One region of the Arthrobacter sp. Y3221048 genome, then DNA from elsewhere that is predicted to be linked to it. Evidence: riboswitches for the same ligand, from Rfam matches in the RefSeq annotation. Region 1 holds a riboswitch; the other holds the start of a gene.

Region 1 (5,447 bases):
CTCCGACACCTCGGGCGCGGCGCGCCAAACCGAGAATCCGCCATTCCTCCACGAGCAGCCCCACCAACCGCATGGCGGCCAGCGCTCCCAGCACGAACCGGTGGGGCAGCTTCAGCTTCTGCGCCAGGGCGTCCGCCAGATCCGTGGGGTCGGTCGTCAGGAGCAGGAAAATGCCCGGCAGCGCCACGGCGAGCGAACGCAGGCCGATGGCAACGCCTCCGGCCACCGAGTCCTCGGTGAAGATCAGCGGACCGAACTGGAACAGCACGGCCCCGGTCTTCTCGGCCAGCAAAGCCGTTGCCCAGGCCCCGACGGCTGCCGCCGCCAGCAGCGGCCAGCCGCGCTTGAGCAGCAGCCACGGGCTGACGCCCAGCACGGGCATCAGCAACAGTTCGGCGGCCAGCACCACGGAGGCGCTGACCCAGTCCACACTGAGCATGACCACCACGGTGATCAGGGTGGCGGCGGCCAGCTTCGATACCGGGTTGGCGCGGCTGAACGGGGAGGCTGCCAGCCGGGGGGTCATCAGGTCCATGCTCATGCTGCCCTCCGAAGCGGCTGGGCCGGGCGCACGCCGCCGTCTGCCACCCGTATGCCGGCACCGCCGAGCGCGGCGGTGAAGTCGGCGTCGTGCGTCACCGAGACCACGCTCCTGCCATCGGCCACCAGCTCGGCCAGCAGCGTCACCAGCTCGGCCCAGGTGCTGGCGTCCTGTCCGAAGGTCGGCTCGTCCAGCAGCAGAATGTCCGGGCTGGTGGCCAGCATGGTGGCTACCGAGAGCCTGCGTTTTTCGCCGCCGGAGAGGGTGAACGGGTTGGCCTGCAGCAGGCGGGTCAGCCGGAGCCGCTCGGCGATCGTGTCCACGCGCTGCCGGACCGTCGCCTTGGGCAGCTTGGCCACGCGGCGCGGGCCGAACTCGAGTTCGTCGAGCACCGTGCCGGTGAGGAACTGGTGTTCCGGTTCCTGGAAGACGCTGCCGATCCGGGTCACCAGCTGCGCGGACTTCCATTTTGCCGGTGACAGGCCGGCGCCGCGGTGCAAGGCCGGTGTCGCCGACAGTTCCCCTCCCGCTGGAGGCACCAGCCCGGCGAGGGTGAGTGCCAGCGTGGATTTGCCGGCGCCGTTCGCGCCGGTGATGCTGAGCGCCTGCCCGGCCAACAGGTCCAGGTCCACCCCGCGCAGCACCGGTGCGGCTCTCCGGTTCCGCGACACGTCCAGCGCCGCCGCCCGCAGCAACGGCCCGCCCGGGGCCGGTGCCGCGGGCAGGTCCAGCCGCGGGGTGTGTCCGGGAACCCAGACGCCGGCCTCGATCAACCGGGCGCGGGTGGCGCTCTCGGCGAGCACCGTGCCCGGCGGCCCGTCGGCCAGCACGCCGCCGCCGGCCGCGAGCACGATCACGCGGTCCACCACGTCCGCCCAGACAGCCACCCGGTGCTCGACCACCACCAGGGTGGCGCCGGTGCGGTCCAGCACCCGGGCCACGGCGTCGCGTACTTCCTGCACGCCGTCCGGGTCCAGGTTCGCGGTCGGCTCGTCCAGCAGCAGCAGCCCCGGCCGCATGGCCAGGACGGAGGCCAGCGCCAGCCGCTGCTTCTGACCCCCGGACAGCGCCGAGGTAGGGTGATCCAGCGGTACCGCCAGGCCGACATCGGCCAGGGATTCGCGGACCCTGTCCCAGATCTGCGCGCGCGGCAGCGACAGGTTCTCCGCGCCGAAGGCCACCTCGTCGCCAACCCGGGCCAGCACCAGCTGGCTCTCCGGATCCTGCAGCACGAGGCCGGCCCGGCCGCGGGCCTCGGAGGGACGCACACCCGCCACGGTGAGCCGGCCGGTCTCCTCGCCCTCGCCCTCGTCGCCGAGCACGCCCGCCAGGGCGTGCAGCAGCGTGGACTTGCCGGCCCCGGAGGCGCCCAGCAGCAGTACCCGTTCGCCCGGGGCGATGCTGAAACTGGCCCCGCGCACCGCCGGGTCCTTGCGGCCAGCGTGCCGCCAGCCCCACCCTTCGGCGAGGACCGGCACAGGTCCGGGCACCGCCGTCGTACTCTGCTCTCCCATGGAACGGCTCAGACGTCGGCCGAGCGTCCCGCGGCGAAGGAGGACAGCACGCCCGTCTTCGCCAGCCCCCTGACCGCCAGCCACGGCAGCAGCCCGGCAATCACGACGCCGGACACGGCCGCGAAGCCCACGTAGGCCAGTTGCCACTCGGCGGCCCACAGCATGTTGTAGAGGATGTTCTCGCTGATGGACAGCGCCAGGCCTGCGCCCAGGCCGGCCAGCAGCGCCACGCCGAGGTTGAACTTGCGGTACAGGAAGAGCAGGAAGACGATCTCGGCCCCCAGCCCCTGGATCAGGCCGGAGACCAGGACGGTCATGCCGAAGCTCGTGCCCAGCAGCGCGGAGACAATGGCGGCCAGCATCTCGCAGTAGATGGCGGCGCCGGGCTTGCGGATGATCAGCCCGCCCAGCACGCCGGCCATCAGCCAGCCGCCGGTGTACAGTCCGGCCGAAGGCGGGAAGGCAAGGGTCAGGCCCTCGATCAGCGGCCAGCCCGCCGACCAGGCCCAGAAGATGACGCCGACGGCCACGGCGACCACCGAGGCCACGACGATGTCCACCACCCGCCAGCCGTAGCGCGGCTTCCGGGCAGGGGTAGGCGTGGCGGGTGCATTCGAAACGGTACTCACTGGGATCCTCCTGGTTGCAGGAGGGGAGGGCGGCCATGCGGCGCGCCCCGAGAACTCGACTCCCTTCGCCGGTACTAACCGGAGCAGGTTCGAGGGTCTGCGGTTCATCCGCACTCTCAGCGTCCCTCCCGGTCTCCGGTGTGTACCGGCCGGTCGGACGCTCCCCTGTCGTCATAGGTGCTGTCTAGCAGCACGCACCAGTCTACACTTGCCCGCAGCGGCGGGCGATTCGGGCTTCAGACCCTTGGAAAATGCACGACGGCTTACGGCCCGGGCGGGTGCCGGGCAGTAGGCTGGGAACCGGAACAGCAGTTGAGACGGGGCCGCGGCCCCGGAAGGGAGCGGGCATGAACGTTGTGTTGAGGCTCTTGGGCACACTGGTGAGTATCGGCGCGGGCCTGGCAGCCAGCCAGCTGCTGGGGTTCGTCTGGAAGAGAGTCACCGGAAAAGATGCGCCGAAGAGCGACGATGACCTGGAGAACAGCCTGCGGTCGGCGGTCGCCTTCGCCGTGGTGTCCGGCACCGTGGCGCGCGTGATCCAGGTGCTGACCAAACGCGCCACCGCCAAGGCGGTCATCCGCTACGACAAGACGCGGGAAATGGTCTAAGCGGTCCCTTGAGGGAGTCCGATGGGGGACGGGGCCGCGGTCCCGTCCCCCATCGCGCTTCTGGTCCCGGTCCGCCGGCAGCCGCCGCCGGACCGGCATTTTTTTGTTCGCGGGTTATTTTTTGTCCGCGGGTTATCTTTTGTCCGCGGGTTATTTTTGGTCCGCCGGCCCGGCGTCGTCCTGGTCGTTCCGCCCGGGACCAGCGGCCGCCGCCGCGGTACGCCGCTCCCCCGGCTCGCCGGCGTGCTGGCCGCCGGGAACATCACCGCTGCCGGCGTCGGCGCTGGAAGGCGCGACGTCGTCGGATGCCACCTCGGAATCCTCCTCGGCCGCTGCCTCCACCACCGCGTCGAGGTCGTCCACGCTGAGGATTTCCTTGCGCAGGTGCTTGGTTCGGTATCCGGCCCGGCCCACCATGTGGGCGGAAACCGGCACGGTGAGCAACTGGAACAGCCAGGCTATGAGGAGCAAGGGCACCGCCGTCCAGCTGCGCAACTGCAGGGCCATTGCCGTCAGCAGCAGCAGCAGGCCGAAGACCTGCGGCTTCGTGGCGGCGTGCATCCGGGATAGCAGGTCCGGAAACCGCAGCAGGCCGATGGCCGCGGCCAGGGACATCCCCGCGCCGGCGATCAGGCAGACGGCGGTCGCGATGTCGAGTATCAGGTCAGTGTTCACGGGGCCGCCCGTCCGTCACGAAACGAGCCACGGCGACCGAGCCGATGAAACCGACAAGGCAAATGACAACGACCAGCGTCAGGTTGTTCATGTGGCCGCCGGCGGCCATGTCCACGATGAGTCCGGCGCAGACAATCGCCAGCAGCACGTCAATGGCCAGCAGCCGGTCCAGCAGCGAGGGGCCGCGGGCGAGGCGGATCAGCGACAGCACCGCGGCCACGCCCAGCACTGCGCTCACGACGACTTGGGCAACCGGAATGACTTCCCCGTTCACACTGCACCTCCCCTGCCGGTACCTTCGGCCTTGACCATTGCCAGTTCTTCCTTCGTGCCCATCATCCGGATCAGTCCCGCCTCGATCCGCCGCACGTCTGCCCGGAAACGTTCGGCGGCCTCCTCGGTGGCCACGTCGATCACGTGCAGGTAAAGAGTGGACGTCGAGCGGTCCACATCCACCACGAAGCTGCCGGGGATCAGCGAAATGGCATGCCCGGTGGCAGTCACCAGCAGGTCGGAATGGCTTCGCAGCCGGACCGCCACCACCGCGTTGCGCAGCGTCGGGCCGCGGGTCAGGGCCAGCCACAGGACTTCGACGCTCGCCACCGCCACCTGCCACACGAACGTGACGGCGAACACCAGCGCCGCCAGCGGATTGAAGCGTCCGCTGAGTTCGACCGGCGGCAGGTAGAACAGGTTCACGATGACCAGCGCGATCAGCAGGCCGAAAATCAGGTTGCCGGGACTGAAATCCTGCCACAGGGAGCCCCAGAGGATGACCAGCCAAGCCAGCAGCGGCAGCTCGACCCAGATGGAGATGCGCGGTTTCCTCATTGGCCCCCCTCCTGCAGGGCGCCCTCACCCAGGACGGCCTCGATGTAGGGGGTGCGCTGCAGCATCTCCCGCGCCGCCTGGTCGCTGAGCTCGAACAGGGGCCCGGCGAACAGCGTCAGGGCAAGGCCCATCGCCACCAGCCCGACCGTCGGCCAGACCATGGGCAGCGGCAGCAGTTGAACGATGCCCCGTCCAGTGAAACGCCCGTGCGGGTGGTCCTCCACATGACGGGTGGTCCGCACGGCGGATCCGTCAGGCTTGGTGGCCACCAGCACCGGGTCCGGGTGCTCGGCATCTTCGGGGCGCCGCCAGAACACGCGGTTCCAGACCCGCGCCATGGCCAGCAGGGTCAGCAGGGACGTAACCATGCTGCCCGCCACCAGTACCCAGGCGACCGGGGTGCCCAGCTCCACGCCGCCCTGCACGAGCCCGATCTTGCCCAGGAAACCGGAGAACGGCGGGATGCCGGCCAGGTTCATGGCCGGCACGAAGAACAGGATGGCCAGCAGCGGCGACAGCTTGGCCATGCCTCCCAGCCGGTCCATGTTGGTAGTTCCGCCGCGGCGTTCGATCAGGCCGGCGACCAGGAACAGGCTGGTCTGCACCGTAATATGGTGCGCCACGTAATAGACCGCCGCGCCCAGGCCCA
Region 2 (5,447 bases), on a different contig from region 1:
CTGCCCCGCCGAGTGGAGCATCAAGCCGGTGCCGGGCATGACCGCGCTGGCACCCTTCGAGGTGGGCGAGGAGCCGCGTGGCAGCGGCGAGGGCGAGCTGGGTTCCCCCGGTCTGCTGCCGAGCGCCGGCGAGGCCGACGCCTTGAGGATCTGCCAGTACCGGACCGAGCCGGTGCCGGCTGAAGAGGAGGAGCGCCCCGCCGGAGCGCAGCCGGACTTGGAATTTGACGTCATCGAGATCGTGTCCGGGACGTTTTCCAGGGGCGGAAGCATTAAAGGCACGGTCAAAGATGCCATCTTAAACGCGGCCGCAAAGGATCCTGTTGACAGCGAATGCATCGACGACGCAACGGAGTTTGCTGTGCTCTGGCCGCTCGCCAAGGGGCAAAGCGCCGGCGCACCGCTGACCGTGGAACTCGACGGCTGTCAGCGGCTCTACCCACCCGACGGCGCGGCCCGGACGTTGCCGGACGAGGCGGGCACCGCCGTCGTTGTGGCTTTAGAGAAGTGAGGCGTGATGGTGAGGGACAAAGTCGCACTGGTAACCGGAGCGTCCTCCGGCATCGGGGAACACGCCTGCCGGGAACTGGCACGCGGCGGCTTCACCGTCTACGCGGCCGCGCGCCGGCTGGAGCGGATGCGGCCGCTGGAAGAGCACGGGGTCCGCGTCCTCGAGATGAACCTGACCGACGACGCGTCGATGGTGCGCGGGGTGGGGCAAATCCTTTCGGAGCAGGGGCGGCTGGACGTGCTGGTCAACAATGCCGGTTACGGCTCGTACGGCGCGATTGAGAACGTGCCGCTGGAGGACGCCCGGCAGCAGTTCGAAGTGAACCTGTTCGGGCTGGGGCGGCTCATCCAACTGGCGGCCCCCGCCATGCGGGCCCAGGGCAGCGGGCGGATCATCAACGTCTCTTCGATCGGCGGCGTCTTCTACGAACCGCTGGGCGGCTGGTACCACGCGGCGAAATTCGCGGTCGAGGGTTTGTCGGACTGCCTTCGGGTGGAGCTCAAGCCCTTCGGCATCGACGTGGTGATCGTCGAGCCCGGGCCGATTCTGACCGAGTGGGACGCCATCGCGGTGGAAAGCCTGCTGCAGAGTTCCGAAGGGACGGCCTACGCGCAGCAGGCGGAGAGCGCGGCACGGGCGATTGCCGGGGCCTACACGGAACGCACGGGAACGCGGCCGGACGTTGTTGGCCGCCGCATCGCCCGGGTGGCGGCCGCCCGGCGCACGCGCAGCCGGTACCCGGTCGGCAGAGGCGCGCGGACGATCATGGGCGCTCGCCGGCTGCTGCCCGACCGGGTCTTCGACGCCGTGCTCGCCAGGGTCTACCAGCGCTGAACCGCCGCGGAAGGGCTGCTAAGACGCGACGGAGCGACTGCCTTCCACGGAAACTCCCAGGTGATCGCGCAGGGTGCGTCCCGAATATGAGGTCCGGAACCGGCCTCGGGCCTGCAGCTCCGGCACCACGCCGTTGACGAACTCTTCGAGCGAGGACGGGTAGAGGGCCGACATGATCACGAAACCGTCAGCCGCCTCGGAGTCGTAGAGTTCGCACAAGTAGTCGGCGATTTCCGCCGGATCGCCCACGGGCTGGGGGTGCAGTTGGTTCATGGCCTGCGCCGTCGCCAGTTCGCGGACGGTCATCGATTTCCGGCGGGCTGCCGCCAGGAGCATTTGTTCAAAGCCCTCGCTGCCCGTGGCCCCGCGATGGGCCAGCAGCAACTCCTCGGCGCTGCCGTCCGGCTTCAGGTCCTCCCGGGCCGCGTGAAGGAGCCGGCCCAATTTCGTCAGAACGTCCTCCTCATCAAGCGCCGTCTCCAGGCCCACTACGGCTTGGCGGGCGGCGGCGGGAGTGGCACCGGTGATCGGCTGGACGGCCGGGAGCACGGCCAGCCGATCCGGATTCCGTCCGGCGACGGCGGCGCGGGCCCGCAGTTCGGTCCGCACCGCGCGCATGGCGTCCGGAGTGTCGGCGACGGCGAACACGACCTCGGCCCAGCGGGCGGCGAACTCCATGCCGCGCGGGGAGGATCCGGCCTGCATGAGTACCGGCCTTCCCTGCGGACTGCGCGGCAGGGTGAGCGGACCGCGGCTCAGCGGACGGTCGTCGCCGCCGGACCGGGACCGTTCGGGTATCCGGTGGACACGCTCCGGATCCGCAAACCGGCGTCCCGGCGCGTCCAGTGTCAGCGCCCCGGGCTCCCAGGTTTCCCACAGGTCCACTACGGCCTGGACGACGTCGTCGGCCCGGTCGTAACGCTCCGCCTTGGGCGGGATGGAGGCCAGGCCGAAGTTGGCGGCCTCGGCGTCGGTGGTGGACGTGACGATGTTCCAGGCGACCCGGCCGCCGGAGAGGTGATCCAGCGAGAGCAGCTTCCGGGCGATGGTGTAGGCCGGGGTGAAGGTCGTGGAGATGGTGGCGGCCAGCCCCAGGTGCCGGGTCGCCCCGGCAACGAGTGACAGGGTGACCAAAGGGTCGAGATAGATGGCGCCCTTGCCGCCCGTGACCAGCGTGGTGGCGAAGTCGCCCTCGTTGTCCTCCGGGACGGCCAGCGCGTCGGGCAGGAACAGCATGTCGAAGCAGCCTCGTTCCAGCGTCCTGCCCAGATCGAGATAAAACTCCGCGCTCAGCCAGTCCCGCCGGGAGAGCGGATGCCGCCAGTTCTCCGAATACTGGCTGGTCGGCGGGTTGACCATCGCCACCAGGTGCATGCCGTCGGATGTCTGCATTGTCGCGCCCTTCTGTTGAGTGAACAGGGCACGGGTGTGAGGGTTGCTCCCTGCGCTGGCATGATCCAGATCAGGTTCAACGGTCGAAACTTGAGAAGCTTCCTCTCAGCCCGGCTCACCGGACTCCCGTGTACAAGCCAGCAGCCTACCGGCAGCCGCACCGGGCGGCGAAAGGCCGCCGGCACGACGGCGTCATACTCCCAGCCGTTACTGCTGTGCCGGGAGCATGCTGCCGGTTTCCACGAAGCGCTGGTGCCAGGACAAGGCCTCACCGAGCAGGTGCGGGGTGTGCTTGCCGAAGCTGTCCCGGCAGGCACGATCAAAGTAGTCCTGCAGCATCGGCCGGTAGTCCGGGTGGGCGCAGGTCTCGATGATCTTGCGCGCCCGTTGCTTCGGCGCGAGGCCGCGCAGGTCGGCCAGACCCTGCTCCGTGATCACGATCATCGTGTCGTGCTCGGTGTGGTCGACGTGGCTGGCCATCGGCACGATGCTGGAGACCTTCCCGCCCTTGGCCATGCTGGGGGACATGAAGACGGACAGGTAGCTGTTCCGGGCGAAGTCGCCGGAGCCGCCGATGCCGTTCATCACCTTGGTGCCGGCAACGTGGGTGGAGTTGATGTTGCCGTAGATGTCCGCTTCGATCATCCCGTTGAGCGAGATGCAGCCCAGCCGGCGGACCAGTTCGGGGTGGTTGGAGATCTCCTGGGTGCGCAGGATGATGCGCTCGCGGTAGTAGTCGACGTTCGCGTTGAACTCCTCCAAACCGGTGCGGCTGAGCGAGAAGGACGTGGCGGAGGCCATGCGCAGCACGCCCTCCTTGAGCAGCTGCAGCATGCCGTCCTGGATGACCTCGGTGTAGGCGGTCAGGCCGCGGTAGCCGCCGGCCGCCAGGCCTTCCAGCACTGCGTTGGGGATATTACCGACCCCGGACTGCAACGGGAGCAGCTGCTCGGTCAGGCGCCCGCGCCGGACCTCGTGGTCCAGGAACTCCAGCAGGTGGCCCGCGATTTGCTGCGAGTTTTCATCGGGCGGGTTGAAGGGGGAGTTCCGGTCGGGCGCGTCGGTATGCACGATGGCCACGATCTTGTCCGGATCCACCTCCAGGTAGGGCTCACCGATCCGGTCGTCCGGATTCACGAGCGGGATGGGTTTGCGCTCCGGCGGCAGGGCGGTGCCGTGGTAGACGTCGTGCATGCCTTCGAGGCCGAGCGGCTGGGCGTTGTTGATTTCCACGATGACCCGGCTGGCCTCCCGGAGCCAGGTCATGTTGTTGCCCACCGAGGTGGACGGGATCAGCCGTCCATCCTCGAGCACGCCCACGGCCTCGACCACGGCCAGGTCGACGTCGCCGAAAAAGCCGAACCAGGTGTGCTGGGCGACGTGGCTAAGGTGCATGTCGATGTAGTCCAGCTCGCCGGCATTGATCCGTTCGCGCAGCGCCGGGTCCGACTGGTAGGGCAGCCGCAGCTGCATCCCGTCGACCTTGGCGAGGGCGCCGTCGAGCTCGGGGGCCGTTGAGGCGCCGGTCAGCACGCGGATCTTGAACTGCTCCCCGGCCGCATGCGCGGTTTCCATCCGCGCCGCCAGCGCCTGCGGCACGGCCTTCGGATAACCGGCCCCGGTGAAGCCGCTCATGGCCACCGTCATGCCGGGTTTGATCAGTTCAGCCGCCTGCTCCGCGGACATCACGCGCTCGAGCAGGCGGGCGTTGCGAATGCGGTCTTGCATCGTGCCCCTTCGTCTGGATCTCCCCTTCCACTCTAGGGGTCGGGCGCGGGCGCCGGGGCTCGGGGCGGGGAGAAGCGGGCCCTGTTGACGGGCGGAAACGCCGCGCGCAGCCTGATCTCCGGTGGTGAGGCTAGGGCTGGCGCAGCTGTTCTTCCGCGGTCTGCTTCACGCAGGCAGTCAGTTCGTCGAGCACCGGCGAGCTGATCTTCCAGCGCTGCCAGTACAACGGCACGTCCACCGGCAGGTCCGGGGCCAGCTCGTGCAGCGTCCCGTTGCGCACGTCCGCCAGGCACTGTTGCTCCGGCAGCAGCGCCCACCCGAAGCCCAGCCGGACGGCTGCCGCAAACTCCGCCGAGGCCGGCAGATAATGGCGCGGCGCCGCCAGGGCAGCGCCGGTCAGTTCCCGGTAGAAGCGCTCCTGCAGGTCGTCCTTGCGGTCGAAATCCAGCACGGGCGCGGCCGCCAGCCACGCCACACCAGCGTCCCCTGCGCCGGCGGGCCGCCAGTGCTCCAAATAGGCCGGGCTGGCCACCGCACGGTAGCGCAGCGAGCCGAGCGCTTCCACCGAGCAGCCCTGGACCGGCTCCGGCGTCGCCGTTACCGCCGCCGTCACCCGTCCGGCCCGCAGCAGCGAGGTTGAATGCTGCTCGTCTTCGCGGTGGACTTCGAAGAACACGCCCCGCTCGCGCGGCATGCGGGCCAGCGCGCCCAGGAACCAGGTGGCCAGCGAATCCGCGTTGACCACCAGCGGCAGGGCCACGCCGTCACCGTTGCCGCCGAGTTCGCGCTGCGCATCGTCCTGCAGGACCCGCACCTGCCGCGCCAGCCGCAGGACCACATCTCCGGCAGCCGTCGGCCGCACCGGGGCGGTGCGCTGCAACAGGACCTGCCCCGCCGCCTGCTCCATCGCCTTGATCCGTTGGGACACCGCCGAAGGCGTCACGTGGAGCGCACGGGAGGCGGCATCGAAGCTTCCCTCCCG

What was found. Region 1 has a riboswitch for thiamine pyrophosphate ahead of AC5RVS_RS05855 (ECF transporter S component). Riboswitches for the same ligand answer to the same signal wherever they lie in the genome.
Region 2: it holds a riboswitch for thiamine pyrophosphate, as region 1 does, so the genes downstream of both, AC5RVS_RS04015 (NtaA/DmoA family FMN-dependent monooxygenase) here and AC5RVS_RS05855 (ECF transporter S component) in region 1, are expected to answer to the same signal.

Annotation. Positions count from the first base shown of each region.
Region 1 is NZ_JBNHHX010000002.1:260,795-266,241, reverse strand. It holds gene AC5RVS_RS05865 (energy-coupling factor transporter transmembrane component T family protein) at 1-541, opposite strand, end outside; gene AC5RVS_RS05860 (ABC transporter ATP-binding protein) at 538-2,055, opposite strand; gene AC5RVS_RS05855 (ECF transporter S component) at 2,064-2,684, opposite strand; TPP riboswitch at 2,728-2,861, opposite strand; gene AC5RVS_RS05850 (DUF4235 domain-containing protein) at 3,032-3,292, shown strand; gene mnhG (monovalent cation/H(+) antiporter subunit G) at 3,443-3,967, opposite strand; gene AC5RVS_RS05840 (MrpF/PhaF family protein) at 3,957-4,241, opposite strand; gene AC5RVS_RS05835 (Na+/H+ antiporter subunit E) at 4,238-4,798, opposite strand; gene AC5RVS_RS05830 (Na+/H+ antiporter subunit D) at 4,795-5,447, opposite strand, start outside.
Region 2 is NZ_JBNHHX010000001.1:850,869-856,315, forward strand. It holds gene AC5RVS_RS04005 (hypothetical protein) at 1-511, shown strand, start outside; gene AC5RVS_RS04010 (oxidoreductase) at 518-1,345, shown strand; gene AC5RVS_RS04015 (NtaA/DmoA family FMN-dependent monooxygenase) at 1,364-2,737, opposite strand; TPP riboswitch at 2,768-2,877, opposite strand; gene scpC (succinyl-CoA:acetate CoA-transferase ScpC) at 2,945-4,465, opposite strand; gene AC5RVS_RS04025 (LysR family transcriptional regulator ArgP) at 4,596-5,447, opposite strand, start outside.